Regions from separate parts of the Dietzia sp. MNB45 genome, predicted to be linked through region 1. Evidence: predicted binding sites of a transcription regulator. Region 1 holds the regulator's gene; each other region holds the start of a gene.
The links. Region 1 encodes LexA, which represses DNA repair genes until DNA is damaged. Its sites were predicted from a motif close to CGAACANNTGTTCG; they were not measured.
Positions count from the first base shown of each region.

Region 1 (4,207 bases):
GGGCGGATCATCGCCCGGCGAAAGGGCGCACCGGTTCTCACGGTCGCGGAGTTCCACGAACTCCAGGCCACTGCGCGGGCGGAGGTCCCCGGTGCGGTGGCGTCCGCGATCTCGTCGGCGGTTCCCGCGCTGATGGCCGCCCAGTCCGTGTCGGGCCGTCTGGCGGAGGCGCCGGCAGATGTCGCCGACGAGGTCCGTCCTTCACTGGACTTCCTCGTCGGGCGCGGATTCCTCGCCCGCCATCCCTCGGATGTGCTTCCACATCTGGAGCGACATGTGCGGGCGGTCGGCCTCCGGTTGGACCTCGCGGAGAAGTCACCCGCGCGGCACGGCAAACTCACGGCGAAGCTGAACCGCTCCGAGTCGATCGTCGAGGAGGCGTGCGCCGCGCTGCGACGGCGGCCGGGTGGCGCACGGGTGTGCCGGGACCTGCGGTGGATGCTCGCCGAGTACCGGGTGGGGTTGTTCGCGCAGTCACTGGGTACCGCACGGCCGGTATCGGCAGAGCGGATCGACAAGGCGGTGGCGTCTGCGCTCGCCCCGCGGTCGTCCCGATGACGCCGAGTGGTCAGCGGCTCGTGCGGCGCTCCCGGAGGGCGATGATCTCGCGTTCGAAGTCGTCGGCCGAGCTGAACTGCTTGTACACGGACGCGAACCGCAGGTAAGCGACCTCGTCCAGATCCTGCAGAGGGCCCAGGATGGCGAGCCCGATCTCGTGGGCGGGAACCTCGGACGCACCGCCGGATCGCACAGCGTCCTCGACCTGTTGGGCGAGGCGACGCAGAGCGTCCTCGTCAACCGATCGTCCCTGGCACGCGCGGCGGACACCTCGGACGACCTTGTCCCGACTGAACGCCTCGGTCACCCCGTTACGCTTGAGAACCGTCAGCAGAGGTGTCTCGAGCGTCGTGAACCGGTGTCCGCACCGGGGGCACTCCCGTCGACGCCGGATCGCCTGACCCTCGTCGACGGATCGTGAGTCGATTACCCGGGAGTCCTCGTGGTGGCATGTCGGGCAGTACATTCCCGTGGGGCCCTTCGTCGACCGGAGTTCACGCGTCCCGGATCGTGCCTGACGGAACGCGGGGGCGGTAGACCACCGCCCACGGTCCATTCTAGGAGGCCCGCTGCCCGGTCACGCGTAGGCGGGTCCACCGAGGAAGGCCACTGCGAGAAGCATGATCACGCCGAATGCGATCCCGCACGCCAGTAGTGCCCAGGCCGGCACGTCGTCGACGACCCCGGTGGACAGCGGTGCCTCGACGTGGCACGCCCGCACGCGGTCCGTGGAGACCGGGCGCACGAGCACACGGCGACCCGGGGCGACCGACGTGACGGCGGCCGGACGGGCGGCCACCCGCGGCCGGACGAGATTCTCCGCACGCGAGGACGTGACGGCGGGCCGACTGCCCTCCGGTCGGGCCAGGGTGCGTCGCGGCGCACGGGTGGACCGCACTGACGCGTCACCGGGCCGGTCGAGGTGCGCGACCCGTCCACGATGGTCGTCGGGGCAGACCTCGGTCCACCGCGCGGCCGGACGTGTGTGGGACTCAAGCGCGACAACGGTCATGGTGGCTCCCTACTCGATACGGTGTGCGATGTGGATTCGCACACCTGTATGTGTTTCTCAGTACATCTGTTCGAATCCGAACTCCCCTAGAGTTGTATCACGCGACTCCGACACAGTCACGATCCACCGAGGAATTTCTTCGAACACCTGTGTGGCGCGCCGCAGTCCTTGGCACTAGGGTGTAGACAGATCACAACGTCGAACATCCATTCGCCGAAGGGACCACACGAGATGCCGAAGCCCGATTTCGAGTCACTGACGGACCGACAGAAGAGCGTTCTGCTCCACATTCACGACACCGTCAAGGAGCGTGGTTATCCGCCGAGCATCCGCGAGATCGGGGACGCGGTCGGCTTGCAGTCCACGTCGTCGGTGGCGCATCAACTCCGCACGCTGGAGAAGAAGGGCTTCCTGACGCGGGATCCGCACAAGCCGCGGGCGGTCGACGTCCACGGTGTCCCGGGGCAGAAGTCACGGGGCCGTCGGTCACCTGCTCCGGAGCCCCAGCGTCCGGGCGGCGCGGTCGAACCCGTTTACGTCCCCGTGCTCGGCCGGATCGCGGCGGGCGGGCCCATCCTCGCGGAGCAAGCCGTCGAGGAGATCTTCCCCCTGCCGTCGGACCTCGTCGGATCAGGTGATCTGTTCATGCTCAAGGTCGTGGGCGAGTCGATGATCGACGCCGCCATCTGCGATGGCGACTACGTGGTGGTCAGGCGGCAGAACGTCGCGGACAACGGGGAGATCGTCGCCGCCATGATCGACGGGGAGGCGACGGTCAAGACTTTCCGGAACGACTCGAGCGGAGTCTGGTTGCTGCCCCACAATCCGTCGTTCAGCCCGATTCCGGGCGAGCACGCGACGATCCTCGGCAAGGTCGTGACAGTGTTCCGGAAACTCTAAGTCCCGGTTCGAACGACGCGCCGCCCGTCCCCGAAGGGGTCAGGCGGCGCCGTCATGTGGACCGCGGGCGGCGAACTCGTCCAGTTCGCCGGCCACGGACGCGGGCAGGCGGACCACCAGCCGGGTTCCGTCCTGGGTGTGTTCCTCCTCGACCACCGCGCCCTCGGCGTGGACCCGCGACACCACGTCCCCGCGGGAGTACGGGACGGACAGGGTCACCTCGGTGTCCCCGGAGGCGACGATCTGCGTGATTCGCTCGAGGAGTTCGTCGACACCCTGCCCGGTGACCGCCGAGACGAACACGGCGTCGGGCAGCGCGTGGTGCAACTCGGTGAGGACCACGGGATCCGCGGCGTCGATCTTGTTGATCACCAGGAGTTCCCGAGGCCGCTCCGCGTTCTGCTCCTCGACCACCTCGTTGATCACCTTGCGCACCGCCTCGATCTGGCGGAGCGGGAAGGCGTCCGAACCATCCACGACGTGGAGGAGCAACTCGGAGTCGACGACCTCTTCCAGTGTGGACCTGAACGCCTCGACCAACTGGGTCGGCAGGTGTCGGACGAATCCCACGGTGTCCGTGAAGACGACTGCTCTGCCGTCAGGCAACTCGGCCTTGCGCGTCGTCGGGTCGAGTGTGGCGAACAGGGCGTTCTGAACCAGGACGCCGGCTCCGGTGATCCTGTTGAGCAGGCTCGACTTCCCGGCGTTCGTGTAGCCGGCGATGGCGATGGACGGCACCGGAGTGGTACGCCGTCGGTGCCGTTTGGTGTCCCGGGCCTGCTTCATCCCCTTGATGTCCCGGCGCAGACGGGCCATCCGCTCGCGGATCCGACGCCGGTCGGTTTCGATCTTGGTCTCACCGGGGCCACGAAGACCGACGCCGCCGTTGCTCCCGGCACGACCGCCCGCCTGGCGGGACAGCGACTCGCCCCACCCACGCAGACGGGGGAGCATGTACTCCATCTGGGCGAGGGTCACCTGGGCCTTGCCCTCACGGCTGGTGGCGTGCTGTGCGAAGATGTCGAGGATCAGCGCGGTACGGTCGATGACCTTCACGTTGACCGCCTTCTCCAGCGCGAGCAACTGTCCAGGGGTGAGTTCGCCGTCGCAGATGACGGTGTCCGCGCCGGTCGCGGCGATCACGTCCTTGAGGACGCTGACCTTGCCCGACCCGATGTAGGTGGCGGCATCGGGCTTGTCACGCCGCTGGATGAGCGCGTCGCACACCTCCGATCCCGCGGTCTCGGCGAGCTGGGCGAGCTCGGCCATCGCGGCGTCCGCCTGCGCGGCGGACCCTTCGGTCCAGACACCGACGAGCACGACCCGTTCGAGTCGGAGCTGGCGGTACTCGGCGTCGTTGACGTCCTGGAGTTCGGTGGAGAGCCCCGCCACCCGGCGCATCGAGGATCTCTCCTCGAGCTGGAAATCACCGATGGACGGATCGAGGTCGCGTGTCGGCCGGTCAGCGGCCGTGTGATCAGTAGTCATTCGGGTTCATCTTCTCACACCGGGCCCCCGGTGTCCCGTGCGAGACGGTGTGCTACCGACCACGGTGGTAATGACCGCGGGCGACGAGTGTGGACGGCCCGGTGAGCGAGGACCCGGCCTCGGTGAGTGAGACCTCCACCTCGCCGCCGGGGACCACCACGACGACGTCGCCCGTCGCCTCCCCCGAGTCGGCCAGCGCGGCGACCGCGGTCGCGACGATTCCGGTTCCGCAGGACATGGTCTCCCCTG
Region 1 covers NZ_CP163397.1:1,923,184-1,927,390, forward strand. Annotated here, with positions in the region: gene hrpA (ATP-dependent RNA helicase HrpA) at 1-558, shown strand, start outside; gene nrdR (transcriptional regulator NrdR) at 569-1,024, opposite strand; gene AB5G72_RS09235 (hypothetical protein) at 1,136-1,570, opposite strand; gene lexA (transcriptional repressor LexA) at 1,760-2,470, shown strand; gene hflX (GTPase HflX) at 2,510-3,958, opposite strand; gene dapF (diaminopimelate epimerase) at 4,011-4,207, opposite strand, start outside.

Region 2 (4,207 bases), 1.1 Mb from region 1:
CCGGTTCCACGCCGATGTGGTGATCGCCGCGACCGGGTACGAGGTCGACCTGCGACTGCGCCCGGAGCTCGCGGAGTTCGTCGACGACATCGCCCTGTGGGCCGACGTGCACGACTTCGCCGCCGGCCACCCGGCAGGACGCAACCCCTACCTCGGACCGGGTTTCGAGTTCACCGAACGCCGACCGGGCTCCGCGCCCTGGGTGACCAGGCTGCACCACTTCTCGACCGGCGCGCGTACGTCCATGGGCGTCACCGGAAACCAGCTGTCCGGCATCTACGGAGGTGTCGGTCGCATCGCGGGGGCGGTCACCACCGCGATCACTCGCGAGAACTGGGACCGCCTCGCGGACGACTTCGCGGGCTTCGAGTTCCGCGAGGTCCGGTCGATCGGCCCGCACCGCCCCGACGACGGCTGGTACCCGACGAGACCCCGCTACTGACGGCCCCGCCATCAGAACGGCGGCTCATCATCGAACGCCGAGGACCGCGGCTGGTCCTGCTGGGGCCGGTCATCCTGCGGGGGAGCCGAGCGCGGCGGGCGCCCTGACCGGGGTTCCTGTTGACGATGGTGCGCCTGGGCCCGCAGCCTGCTGCGCTCCGCCGCGCGGCGGTGACGCAGGTGGGGGCGCCTCCTCGACGCCGGTGAGCCGCTGCCGGTCCTGCCGGCTTCGGCCGCGTCCTGCTGCCGTCGGTTGGACTCCGGATGCCGCGGCGGGGCGAGCGCGGCCAGCGGTCCACCGGGGGCCGTCGTGATGCGCGTTCCCGGATCGGCCTCCGGGTGATTGGGGCCGTGGAGCCAGACGTAGGTTCCGTCGATGTCCCGGTAGTAGGCCCAGATTCCCTCGGTCTTGAGTCGGTGGTGGAAGCGGCAGAGGGAGCCGAGATCATCGGACGTGGTGTGCCCGCCGCACTCCGGGTTGTCATGGTCGAACGGGATGATGTGGTCGAGGTCGGTCTTCTCGGCTGGCGTCTGGCACCCGGGGAAGACACAGGTGCCGTCGCGGCCCTTGCAGAAGCGTGCCAACGCCTCGGAGGGCGTGTACCGCCGGGCCGCGTAGCAGTCGGGGTCCGCGAGATCTGCCAGTGAGTCGATCCGGCGACGAGCGCTGCGCTCCAGCTGGTCGGCGGTGTGACCGGTGATCGGCCCGTAGCCGGCCAGCGTGAGGCCACGGTTGTCCGGACTGCCGTCGTCGTAGGCGTAGATGGTCACCCGCCGAGCGGCCGCCTGTCCGTCCGGGTCACCGGGGTGTTCGCCGTCGACGTCGGGCAGGCAGGCCCACCCGCGACTCAGCGCCAGTAGGCCCGCGGCACGCAACTCACCGAGAGAACGCGGGTCGTCCTCGGAGGCGGTGCTCGCGAGGGCCTCGATACGGTCGGCGATCTCCACGGCGGTCTCCGCGGTGAGGTGCGCTGTGATCAGGGCCCTGTCGTCGGCCAGCGGCACCCTCTCGACGTCCTGGTCCCGCCGCGCCTCCCTCGCCCTGGCGTCGGCCCCGACCGGGTCGCACGCCGAGACGGTCTTGGTGAGCATCTTTCGTAGCGGGCCGAGTCTCGGCGGGTGTGTGCGGCGCCTGGTGGGAGCCAGTGCCTCACTGATCCGCCTGTCGAGTTGGGGCATGAGCTCATCGGAGACCATCGCGGTCTCCTCGGCGATCGTGTGGGCGGCGAGGATGCCGATCCATCCGGTCGCGAGCAGGGCCGCGGTACGGGGGAGCCGCTCGGTCAACTCGACCGCGGTGGTGACCAGACGCGAGGCGCCGTGCCGGGACAACGCCATCGAGGCGCTGACGATCGAGGCGGCGGTCTCCCACGGGTCCCGGTGGCGGTCGCGCTGCCCCGCGACCCGGACGCAATCGTAGGCGAAGGCGACGGTGCGTCCCTCGGCCGCGTTGATCAGGCGTTGGGCGAGATATCCGCGCTGTTGATGTGGATCCCACCGGGCGTAGGCCTCCGGGACGATCACGTCGACGGCGGGACCGGTCGCTGTAGTGAACCCCTTAGGCGGCACGAACGGGTCGGGGGCATCGGGGACGATCGCCGCATGGGAGGCGGAATCATGGGCGTCGGACTTGGAGGTGCTCGTCATGGTTCGACCATATGTTCTAGGTCTGACATCGTGGGCAGGGAGACTGGATCGAACACGCGAGCGAGTGCCATCTCATTACGGGGAGATGCCCGGCCTCGTCGTCGTCGCTGATCACCGCGGCGCCCGCTGACCTGGGGTGCCCTGCGCACCCTCCGCAGGGCACTGCAGGTAGAGGGCATGCGTGGTGCGGGCGGTCTCGGGGGAGTGGTGGGTCCGGGTCCGGGTCTTGGTTCGGTGAAGGGTGTGGCGCTGTGGGCGGTGCACGGTCTTGGGCGTTCTGACCTGGGGTGCCCTGCTCGGCCCCCGCAGGGCGCCCCGGGTCGGCGCGCGAGGGAGGGGGCCGGGGCGGGGATGTCCCAGGGTAGCTGAGGTGGGTGGTCGTGGTGGTCGTGCTGGTCAGGCGCAGGTCGGGCGGCCCGGTCGCGGTCAACCCGGTCGGGCGACGATGAGGCACGCCTCGCCGCCGTCGGGGACGTACCACCGGTGGGGGAGGGTGCCGTTGTACCTCGCGACGTCGCCCGCCTCGAGTCGGGTGAGCGAATCGCCGACCTCGAGCAGGACGGTGCCCCGGGTGATGTAGAGCCATTCCTGGCCGGGGTGTTCGAAGAACCGGCCCGGGACGTGATTGGTCTCCACGAACTCGAGGAACTGCGTGCCCCCCGGGCCTCCGGGCAGGAGTCGGGTGTGACCGCCGACCGTGCGCTCCGCCCGGGTCAGGGTGGCGCCCTCGGTGGAGCGCTGGACGTCGACCCGGTCGGAATGGGCCCGGTCCCGGCCGGAGTCTCCGGGTCCGCCGGTGTCGGAGGCCCCGCCGGCGGTGACCGCGTCGAGGAGGTGGGCCTGGGTGGTGCCGAGGGCGTGGGCGAGACCCTCGAGCGTGGACATGCTGGGCGCCGCCTTGCCACGCTCGATCTGACTGAGGAAGGGCTGCGAGATCCCGGCCTGGTCGGCCACCTCGACGAGCGTCAGTCCGAGTTGGCGGCGGTGGTGCCGGATGCGCGCGCCGAGACGGTCCAGCGAGTCGCCTCGTGCGGTGGTCATGGGGCCTCCCTTGCGGTCGGGGCGGGTCGGGGTCTGGCGGGGCGGGATCTGGTGGGACGCGGTCTGCCGGGGTCGGTATTCGTGCAGGTAGTCGCGTTGGCGCGGAATCGGCGGACACCGGAACCGCGCCGGAACAGCGGGGTAATGCCGCCGAAACACGGGGCCACCACACTGATCAGTATTGATCCGATCAATACCCGGCAACTATCCCGCTCCGGGGTCGGAAGCACAAGTGCCGCGCCGGGCGCGACCAGACCGGTGGGCCGGGCCTGCCAGCGCCGGGTCAGAGAGCAAGCGCCGGGCGTGAGGGAAGAGGAGGGGAACGATGGAACCACGACGAGCGGCACAGCGCGATGCACAGCGCGGAGCCGGGGCCGAGCGAGTCGCGCCGCGGCACGTGGACCGGATCGCGGGGGCCCGGCTGCAGGGCGGCCGGGTGGTCGACGTGGACATCGTCGACGGGGTGGTCGTGGCCGTGACGGATGCGGGGACCACCCCGACGCGCGGTGGTCCTACCGGGGGCGAATCGGTGATCGACGCCCGCGGCTACATGGTGCTCACCGCGCCCGCGGAGCCGCACGCCCACCTCGACAAGGCCCTGAGCTGGGGCGCCACGCGGCCGCCGGGCTGCGACCTGGGGGCGGCGATCGACGCGTGGCGGGCCTACGCCGCGACGGTCGACGAGGACGAGATCCACGCCCGCGCCCTCGCCGCAGCGCGCAAGCTCGTGGCCAACGGGACGACCGCGGTGCGCAGCCACGTGGACCTGCACGACGACCACGACCCGCTGCGCGGCGTCCGCGCTCTCGTCCGCGTCCGCGACGAGCTCGCCGGCGTGATGGACCTGCAGATCTCGGTGATGGTCAACGAGGTCGACCCGTCGGACCGGGCCCGCGCCGCGATCGCGGCCGGTGCCGACCTCATCGGCGGGGCCCCACACATCTCGACCGACCCGGTCGCCGAGACAAACCGACTGGTGGACCTCGCCGAGGAGCTGGGCACCGGCATAGACCTGCACGTGGACGAGTTCCTCGACGGCGACCACGCCATGCTCGAGGTGTTCACCGACCGCGTCGCG
Region 2 covers NZ_CP163397.1:2,987,332-2,991,538, reverse strand. Annotated here, with positions in the region: gene AB5G72_RS14395 (SidA/IucD/PvdA family monooxygenase) at 1-442, shown strand, start outside; gene AB5G72_RS14390 (DUF222 domain-containing protein) at 454-2,088, opposite strand; gene AB5G72_RS14385 (helix-turn-helix domain-containing protein) at 2,515-3,129, opposite strand; gene AB5G72_RS14380 (amidohydrolase family protein) at 3,455-4,207, shown strand, end outside.
Region 2: the regulator LexA is predicted to act here: its motif matches at 2,093-2,106, upstream of AB5G72_RS14390 (DUF222 domain-containing protein).

Region 3 (4,207 bases), 640 kb from region 1:
GGCGTTCGGTGCGGTGGCGCGCGGCGCGGCGCGACCAGAACGTCGGCTCCGCGTCGGCCTGCTCCTCACCGGTGGGCCCGGGGCTGCGGCGTGGCTGCCGGGTCCACGCCTCGGTCTCGGCGCGCGCCTGTTCACGCCGGTACTCGGCCAGCGGGCCGGAGGGTCGGGTGAGCATGGTCGAACCGTCCGAGGTGCGCACCAGCAGGGTGCCGTCGGGCTGCAGTTCGTAGATCCAGTCGGAGAAGGTCTTGAACCGGTGATGACGCCGGCACATCGCCGCGAGGTTGGCCTCGATGGTGTGCCCGCCCCGCTGGGGGTCGGCGTGATCGAACGGCACCACATGATCCAGATCACAGGCCTCGGCCGGGATCGCGCAGCCGGGGTGGCGGCAGGTGCCGTCCCGTAGCCGGATCCGGCGGGCCAACTGGGCACCGGGCCGGTATTTCAGGGCGGCGCGGGCGTCATCGGCGGCGCCGATGCGCGGGTCGATGGGTTCGAAGGTGGCTCCGTCGCTGGTGGCGAGCATGTCCAGCAGGGCCTGCAGGGCGGCCTGGCCGGTGCGGGTGAACTCCACTCGGGCGCCGCCGGCGTCGCGGGCGTGGTTGCCGGTGGCGATGACGGTGACCTTCGGCCGCAACGCCACCCCGGCACCCGGCGCGCCCGGCCGGCCGGGGCGGGCAGGGGTGCCGGCCGGGGCGGCGTCGCCGCACACCAGGGACATCAGGGCGTCGGCGCGACGCTCGGCGATCGAGTAGTCCTCGACCTCGCCAGAGCCGCCGGTGCCGGTGTCGGGGTTGGCGGTGTCGGCTTGGGTGTTGGCGGCGGCTTGGGCGTCGGCGTACTTGTGGTCTTTCACGCGTTGGTCGAGGGCCTCGGCTAGGACGGCGGCTTCCTCGGTGGCCAGGATCGCCGAGACGCTGGACATGCCGTCGACGCCCTTGTGCAGTCGCACCCCGCGGGTGCGGGCCGCTTCCTGACGGCGCAGGCGGATGCCGTTGGCGTCGTAGCGGGAGATGATCGCATCGACGTTGCCGCGGATGGCTTTCTCACCCATGCGCACCCCGCCCTCGATCGCGGCGAGGTACTCCTCGACGACCTGCCGCTGCACCGCCTCGAGCACATCGACGTGGACGGTGGCCATCTGCGAGGCCAGTATCTTCGCGGCCTGCAGATCCAGCCGCCCCTGCGCCATCGCGGACAGGATCGCCGGATACCGCAGGTGCAGATCGAGGGCGAAGGTGATCATCCGTTCGGCCCGGCCCGTCGAGATCGCCATCGCCGACACCACGTACCCCGCCGCGACATCGATCGGATCGAGCACGGCATGACCGGGCCGACACTCACCGCCGCCCGCCCCGGACTCCTCCCGGCGTTGGCATTCGACAAACAGCTCGTAGCAGGCCACGAACCGGCGCGCCGCCGCACGATTCTCGCCCATCCACCCCTCCCGCGCCGCCGCCCGCAACCCCGACAGTGAAGAGGGCGAGGCGGAAGACGAGGAGGCGCCGGCCGCACTGCCGCCCGGCGACGACGAACCACCGGACGGGAACGAGCCGCCGGACGAACGGTCTGCGTTACCGCCCATGTGCCCCACCCCCTGACCGTGCGCCGCCTACCCGGTGTCGAATCTGTGTTCTATGATACGCACACACATTCGACTAGGCAAGGGTTTTCCCCCGACGCACCGGGGGAGCACCGGAGGAGCACAGGAGACGCGCCGGGGGTCGAGCAGCTAGGCCGAATCGCGCGGTTCCGGGCTGACGACGTCGAAGAGCATGGCGGTGAACTGCCCGTCGGTGTCGAGTTGACGACGGTGGAGGCGGAGCCGACGGGGGAGCAGGGGGCGGCCGGAGCCGAGGACCACCGCGCACTGGTGGATCCACACCCGGTCGAGCAGACCGAGGTCGGCGAACTGCCCGGCGAGGTCGCCGCCGCCGACCACCCAGACGTCCCGCCGCTCCGCGGCCTCGACGAGGCGGGGGTGCAGGTCGGCGATACCGCCGGCGAAGTATTCCACGCCGTCGACGGGGTCGAGGTCCCGGTGGGTGACGACCCAGGTGGGCTGGGAGTACGGCCAGACGAACGGCTGGCCGTCCTTGGTGAGATCCCGGCGGACCCACTCGAAGGTGTTCGCACCGCAGACGATCGAGCCGACGCCGGCGAAGAACCGGTCGAAGTGGAGCTCGGGCACCGACTCGTCATCGGCCCCGGCAGTCGACCCCGGCGCGGCGCCTCCGGGAGTGGCGAACAGCCAGGAGAGGCTTTCGTCGTCGTCGGCGATGTACCCGTCGAGGCTCGTCGCGGTGCAGTAGATCGTGGCCATGCTCAAGAATCGCACGGTGGCGCGCCCCGCGCGAGGGGGACGGCGCACCCCGCTGAGCGGGCCGGGCGCACGAGCCGGCGCGGGAGACGGCGCCGGTGCGGGCGTCAGCGCCGGCCGCGTGCCTCGCGGTAGATCTCGACCAGGGAGTCCGTGGAGGAATCGAAGGTGGGGCCCGGGTGGGTGTCGGCGGTGAGGGCGCCCAGCAACTCGCCGGCCTGGGCCTTGCCCAGCTCGACGCCCCACTGGTCGAACGCGTTGATGCCGAGGATCGCGGCCTGGGTGAACACGATGTGCTCGTACAGGGCGATGAGCTGGCCGAGGACGCCCGGCGAGAGGGACGGCGCGAGGATCGTGGTGGACGGCCGGTTCCCGGGCATGACCTTGTGCGGTGCGAGGGTCGGGTCGACGCCGTCGGCGAGGACCTCCTCTTCGGTCTTGCCGAACGCCAGGACCCGCGACTGCGCGAACAGGTTGGCCATGAGCAGGTCGTGCATGGACACCGCGTCCGACCCGTCGGTGGGGTGGGCGTCCAGGTCCGTGCCCGGGCGGGCGATCCCGATGAAATCGACGGGAACCAGCTGGGTGCCCTGGTGGAGGAGCTGGAAGAACGCGTGCTGGCCGTTGGTGCCGGGCTCGCCCCAGTAGACCTCGCCGGTGGGGTAGGTGACATCGGAGCCGTCAAGCCGGACCGACTTGCCGAGCGACTCCATGGTCAGCTGCTGCAGGTAGGCCGGGAACCGTCGGAGGTCCTGGGCGTAGGGGATCACGGCCTTGGACTGCGACCCGAGGAAGCACGTGTACCAGATCCCCAGCAGCGCCATGAGGACCGGTGCGTTGTGCTCGGGCGCCTCGGTGGCGAAGTGCTCGTCCATCGTGTGGAAGCCCTCGAGCAGTTCGATGAACGCCGGTGGCCCCACCGTGATCATCACCGACAGCCCGATGGCGGAGGAGACGGAATATCGTCCACCGACCCAGTCCCAGAACTCGAACATGTTGGCCGCCGCGATACCGAAGTCGGCGACCTTCTCGGCGGCGGTGGAGACGGCGACGAAGTGCGAGGCGATCGCGTCCTCGGAGCCGAGGGCCTCCACGAAGTGGCGGCGCGCCGCGTGCGCGTTGGCCATGGTCTCCTGGGTGGTGAACGTCTTGGACGCCACCACCACCAGGGTCGTTGCCGGGTTGATCTCCGCGAGGGTGGCCGAGAGGTCGGCGGGGTCGACGTTGGAGACGTACCTGGCGCTGATGCCGGCCGTCCGGAACTGCCGCAGGGCGCTGTCGACCATCACCGGGCCAAGGTCGGAGCCCCCGATGCCGATGTTGAGCACCGTGTCGATCCGCTCGCCCGTGTGTCCGGTCCACTCGCCGGAGCGGACGCGGTCGGAGAAGTCGGCCATGCGTGTGAGTACCGCGTGGACGTCGGCCACCACGTTCCGGTCGTCGACGACGAGTTCGGCATCGGGCGGAAGACGGAGCGCAGTGTGGAGAACCGCGCGATCCTCGGTCGTGTTGATGCGGTCGCCCCGGAACATCGCGGCCCGCTGCGCCGGCAGCCGGGCGGCGTGGGCGAGTTCGAGCAGGGCGGACAGGATCTCGTCGGTGACCAGATGTTTGGACAGGTCCACGTGCAGATCGCCCGCGGTGACCGACATCCGGCGGCCGCGCTCCGGGTCGACGTCGAACAAGTCCCGCAGCGACACCTCGCCGATCGACGGAACCAGGTTCTCCACCGCTGCCCACTGCTTCGTCGTGCTGATGTCGGTCATGGCTTCGAGGCTAACCGGGAATAAGCGCGGGCCGCGGGCCGTTCCAGCGATGTGACCCCCGGAGTTCCGCCCGAAGCCCCCATCGCCCGCCAGGTCGAGCGCCTCGTCGAGCTCGGGGTGC
Region 3 covers NZ_CP163397.1:2,565,870-2,570,076, reverse strand. Annotated here, with positions in the region: gene AB5G72_RS12290 (DUF222 domain-containing protein) at 1-1,438, opposite strand, end outside; gene AB5G72_RS12285 (dihydrofolate reductase family protein) at 1,733-2,323, opposite strand; gene pgi (glucose-6-phosphate isomerase) at 2,428-4,086, opposite strand; gene AB5G72_RS12275 (DUF5701 family protein) at 4,138-4,207, shown strand, end outside.
Region 3: the regulator LexA is predicted to act here: its motif matches at 1,644-1,657, upstream of AB5G72_RS12290 (DUF222 domain-containing protein).

Region 4 (4,207 bases), 630 kb from region 1:
CGCAGACACCGGAGGTGCCGTCGGGCGTTCCCATCCCCGCCGCGGCGGACCCGGTGCTGTGGCCCCAGCGGGAGGCCGTGAAGGCGGCCCTGCAGTACCCGGGCCTGGCGGGTCCGCTCTTCGACTCGCTGCCGGAGGAGTGCTACACCCACCCCGCCTATGCCACGATCGCGCAGGCGCTGTCGAAGGCCGGGGGGTGCGCGGCCGGCAAGAGCGGCGCGAACTGGGTCTCCGAGGTCTCCGAGGGGCTGGGCGACGACGGGCTGCGCCGACTGGTCGGGAGCCTCGCGGTGGAGACGCTGCGCGTGTCCGAGGAGGCGTTGCCCCGCTACATCTCCGGTGTCCTGGCGCGTCTGCAGGAGGTGTGGGTCTCGGGTCAGATCGCGGACCTCAAGTCCAAGGTGCAGCGGATGAGCCCCGCGGAGGATCCCGAGGGCTACTCGGCGTTGTTCGGTGATCTGGTGGCTCTGGAGGAGTACCGGCGCGGCCTGTTGAACCAGGCGGTCGGCGCGACTCCGGACATCGCCTGACCAGCCGATTTGGTTCGTCGGCCTGCGGCGCACTAAGGTGGGTTCTCGGTATCCGGCATCACCGCCGGGCGCCAGCAGTGATCCCCCATAGCTCAATTGGCAGAGCATTCGACTGTTAATCGAAGGGTTATTGGTTCGAGTCCAATTGGGGGAGCTCAGCAACCAGGTCAGTGGCTTCCGAGCCCTGACCTGGTCTGCATTTCAGGGTGGTCAGCCGGGTGGGCCGGTAGATCAGCTCCTGGATCCGGCCGTCGAGGGTGCGGCTCTCGAGCAGTTCGAGGTCATACTCCGCTCACCCCACGGCCCGGGACACTCTCGCCCGGCTCTGCGACGAGGTCGCGGTCGAGCACACCTCGGCGGCCGATTCCGGGCGCACGGTCCGCGTCTCCGCCGTCCACCGCGTGGGCGTGCTGCCGGTGGGCGAGGTCGCGGTGGTGGTGGTCGCTGTGGCTCCGCATCGGGCCGAGGCGTTCGCGGCGTGTTCGGAGCTCATCGAGCGTCTCAAGCACGGGGTGCCCATCTGGAAGCGGCAGCGCTTCACCGACGGCGTCTCCGAATGGGTGGGCGTCGGCGACTGCTGAGTTGGTCAGGCCGGCCGTCTGCGGGGTCGGTACCTGTCCTGACCCGGCGGATTGATGAGTGTGCCGTCGTCGGCGACGATGCGGTCGGCGAAGGCGTTCCACTCGCGTTCCCAGATGGCGTCACGGGCACGGGCCAAGGGGCCCTTGGGTCTGGTGCGGTGTTCGTGTCCGGTGTCGGTGATGATGACGAGTTCACCCAACGGCCCGGACCGGTAGGCATTGGTTCCGAACGTCTTCTCCCGGTGGTGTTTGCGGCACAGGCAGACGAGGTTCCACTCGGTGGTCGGCCCGCCGAGCTCGGGGTCCTTCGTGTTGAACGCGATCACATGGTCCACGTCGCAGGCCTCGGCGGGAACCGAGCACCCGGGGTGGCGGCAGGTGCCGTCGCGCATGCGGATTCGCTCGGCCATCGCGGGGGTGATCACGTACCGCAGGGCGTGTTCCGGGGAGTCGAGCACGCCGGGGGCGGGGTCGATGAGCTCGAACCGCACGCTCGCGTCGTCGCCCTCGAGCAGTTCCGTGCAGAGCCATTCGACGCTGCTGTAGGTGCCGTGGACGAACTCGACACGGTTGGGCAGGCCCCGGGCCGCGGAGGCGATCACGCTGATGCGGATCGGCTGACCGGCCCGCGCGGCGTTGCCCAGCGTGGGCCGGGGGAGGTCCGCCCCGAGCCTGATGTCGCCGAGTGCGATGCCGTCGTGCTCGGACGCAGGGGCCGGGTCGGAGCCGGAGCCTGAGCCGGGGCCGGGGCTGGTCGTGGACGGGTCACCAGCAGGCGGATAGACGGCGAGCGCGGCGAGGGCGTCGGCGCGGAGCTGATCCAGGGAACCGTCCAGTCCGTCCGCCGAGGCGGCCGACGCATCGGTCTCGATGCGACGACGAAGGAGCTCGGCATCGGCGGCGGTGAGCCTGGCCCACATCGTGGCCATGCCGTTCCGGTCGCCGCGGAAACGGACCGAGCGGGTGGCGGCCGCCGCTGCGGCGGCGTCCTGCGCGGCAGCCGGGTCGTGTCGCTCCACGGCGTCATCGATCGCCGAGTCCACCGCGTTGCGGGTCGGCCGGTCGCCACCGTCGAGATCGCCTGTGAAGCGCGCGACCACCTCGTCCTCCACGGCCGACACGATCGCGTCCGGCACCTCCGCCAGGCGACACGCGATATCGACCGCCAATTGCTCGGGCAGTAGCCCGCGGTCGACCGTGGATCGCAGACGGGGCAGCCGCCGGTGGATCTGCGTCCCGGCCGTCACCAACCGCGCGGCGTGCCAGCACGTGAGCTGGCACGCCGCCACGAGGTGATCGCGGGCCCTGGCCTGCGGATCCAGCCGGGCGTACGCGGGTCGGCGCGAACCGGCGCCGGCCTCGTCGGCCTCCTCCGCCTGTGCCTGGGCGGACCGGGCGAACTGGTCGACCAGGACATGCGCCGCCTCCAGCCGTGTGGCCCCGGCACGGTTCTGCGCCAGCGTCGCGGCACGGGCCGCCTCGCTGACGGCCTCCATGTCGACCATGCCGAGGGGCTCGGGTACGGCGAACAGCGAACTCGTCGTCGTCACCATTCCACCCCCTCCGCCACCGACATCGAACCTACATTCGACAATACCCGCACCGTCTCACTAGTACAAGGGTTCGATCATCTTCGATCACTCATCCCAACCGGGTACCGACCCACTGCGCCAGGGAAACACCGTCACCTGCACCGGTCGACCAGACCGGCGGCCATCAGCGCCCGGTTCATCGACAAGCTGCCGTGCGAGCGCAACGACACGTCGGATTGCTGCTTCAAGCGAGCGACCACCTCGACGGCGTCTCCGCTGACGATGGCCGCGTCCGGCCAGTCGAGGGGACCATCCAGCGTCGTTGACACCACCGTGGTCAGCAGCGTGGTCATCTGGGTGACCCAGGGGTCGAACACGCCGGAATCGTCAGTAGCCGCCCCAATCACCGTTGTCGTTGTACGACCCGAAGCCGCCTCCCATGGGAGGCAGTCGGCGATCAGCCCGGTTGGAGTGTCCGGAAATCGCCTCGGTCGAAGCTGATGTGGAACCTCCTCGAGTCGATCCGCCAGCCGTCCGGCGTCCGGGTCCACAGGTCCGAGTACTCGCCGAAGCACTCGTAGGACAGATCGGACTGGCCCCCGGCGCCGAGGTGGAGGACCCGCGCATACGTGAGGCTCCGCGCCCGGTCCTCGTCTCCGTGGAAGGCGAGCTGCACCCGATGGTTGCCCAGCAGATGCTGGGACGGTCCGCAGCCCCCGAGGTGCTCCCTGACCCTCTCGACGATCGCCTGCCGACCGGTCGCGCCGTACCCGGTCGCGGACTCGGTGAACAGCTCGCCCAGCCCGTCCCAGTCACGTGAGTCCAACGCTGAGGCCACGTCGGCCAGACGCTCGATGATCAGGTCCCTATCACTTGTCATCTCCTCTTGGTAGCAGGGATCGCCGGGGGATCTCAGCTGTCGCCGCTAATCTGGCCGCCATGACCGACGTCGAGATCGCGCTGTCCACCGGCCGCGTCAAGGGCACCGATCTGGGGGATGTGGTCCGCTACTACGGCATCCCCTACGCCGAGGACCCCGTCGGCGACCTGCGGTTCGCCGCCCCGATCCGCCGCGAACCGTGGCCGGGCGTCCGTGACGCGACCCGGCCAGCCGCCACCGCGCAGCGGCTGCGCTTCGACCCCGACCCGGCGATCCCCGAGCCGATCGTCGCCGGCACGGACATCCTGCACGTCGACGTGTGGGCTCCCACCGAGGGCGCGGGCCACCCGGTGCTGGTGTGGATCCACGGCGGCGGGTGGGAGTCCGGGTCGTCGCACCAGCCCTGGTTCGTCGGGACCGCCTTCGCGCGCGCCGGGATCGTCGTGGTCTCGGTGGGCTACCGCCTGGGCGTCGAGGGGTTCACCGCGTTCCCCGACGCCCCGGACAACCGCGGGGTGCGGGATTGGATCATGGCCCTGGAGTGGGTCCGCGACGAGATCGCGGCGTTCGGCGGCGACCCCGGGCAGGTCACGGTGTCGGGTCAGTCGGCGGGCGGCGGGGCGGTGCTCTGCCTGCTCGCCTCGCCGTTGGCGGCCGGCCTGTTCCACCGGGGGATCGCCTCGT
Region 4 covers NZ_CP163397.1:1,292,814-1,297,020, forward strand. Annotated here, with positions in the region: gene dnaG (DNA primase) at 1-530, shown strand, start outside; tRNA gene AB5G72_RS06310 (tRNA-Asn) at 612-684, shown strand; partial or broken gene AB5G72_RS06315 (dihydrofolate reductase family protein) at 748-822, opposite strand; partial or broken gene AB5G72_RS06320 (molybdenum cofactor biosynthesis protein MoaE) at 797-1,111, shown strand; gene AB5G72_RS06325 (HNH endonuclease signature motif containing protein) at 1,117-2,664, opposite strand; partial or broken gene AB5G72_RS06330 (dihydrofolate reductase family protein) at 2,773-3,029, opposite strand; gene AB5G72_RS06335 (nuclear transport factor 2 family protein) at 3,101-3,523, opposite strand; gene AB5G72_RS06340 (carboxylesterase/lipase family protein) at 3,583-4,207, shown strand, end outside.
Region 4: the regulator LexA is predicted to act here: its motif matches at 2,688-2,701, upstream of AB5G72_RS06325 (HNH endonuclease signature motif containing protein).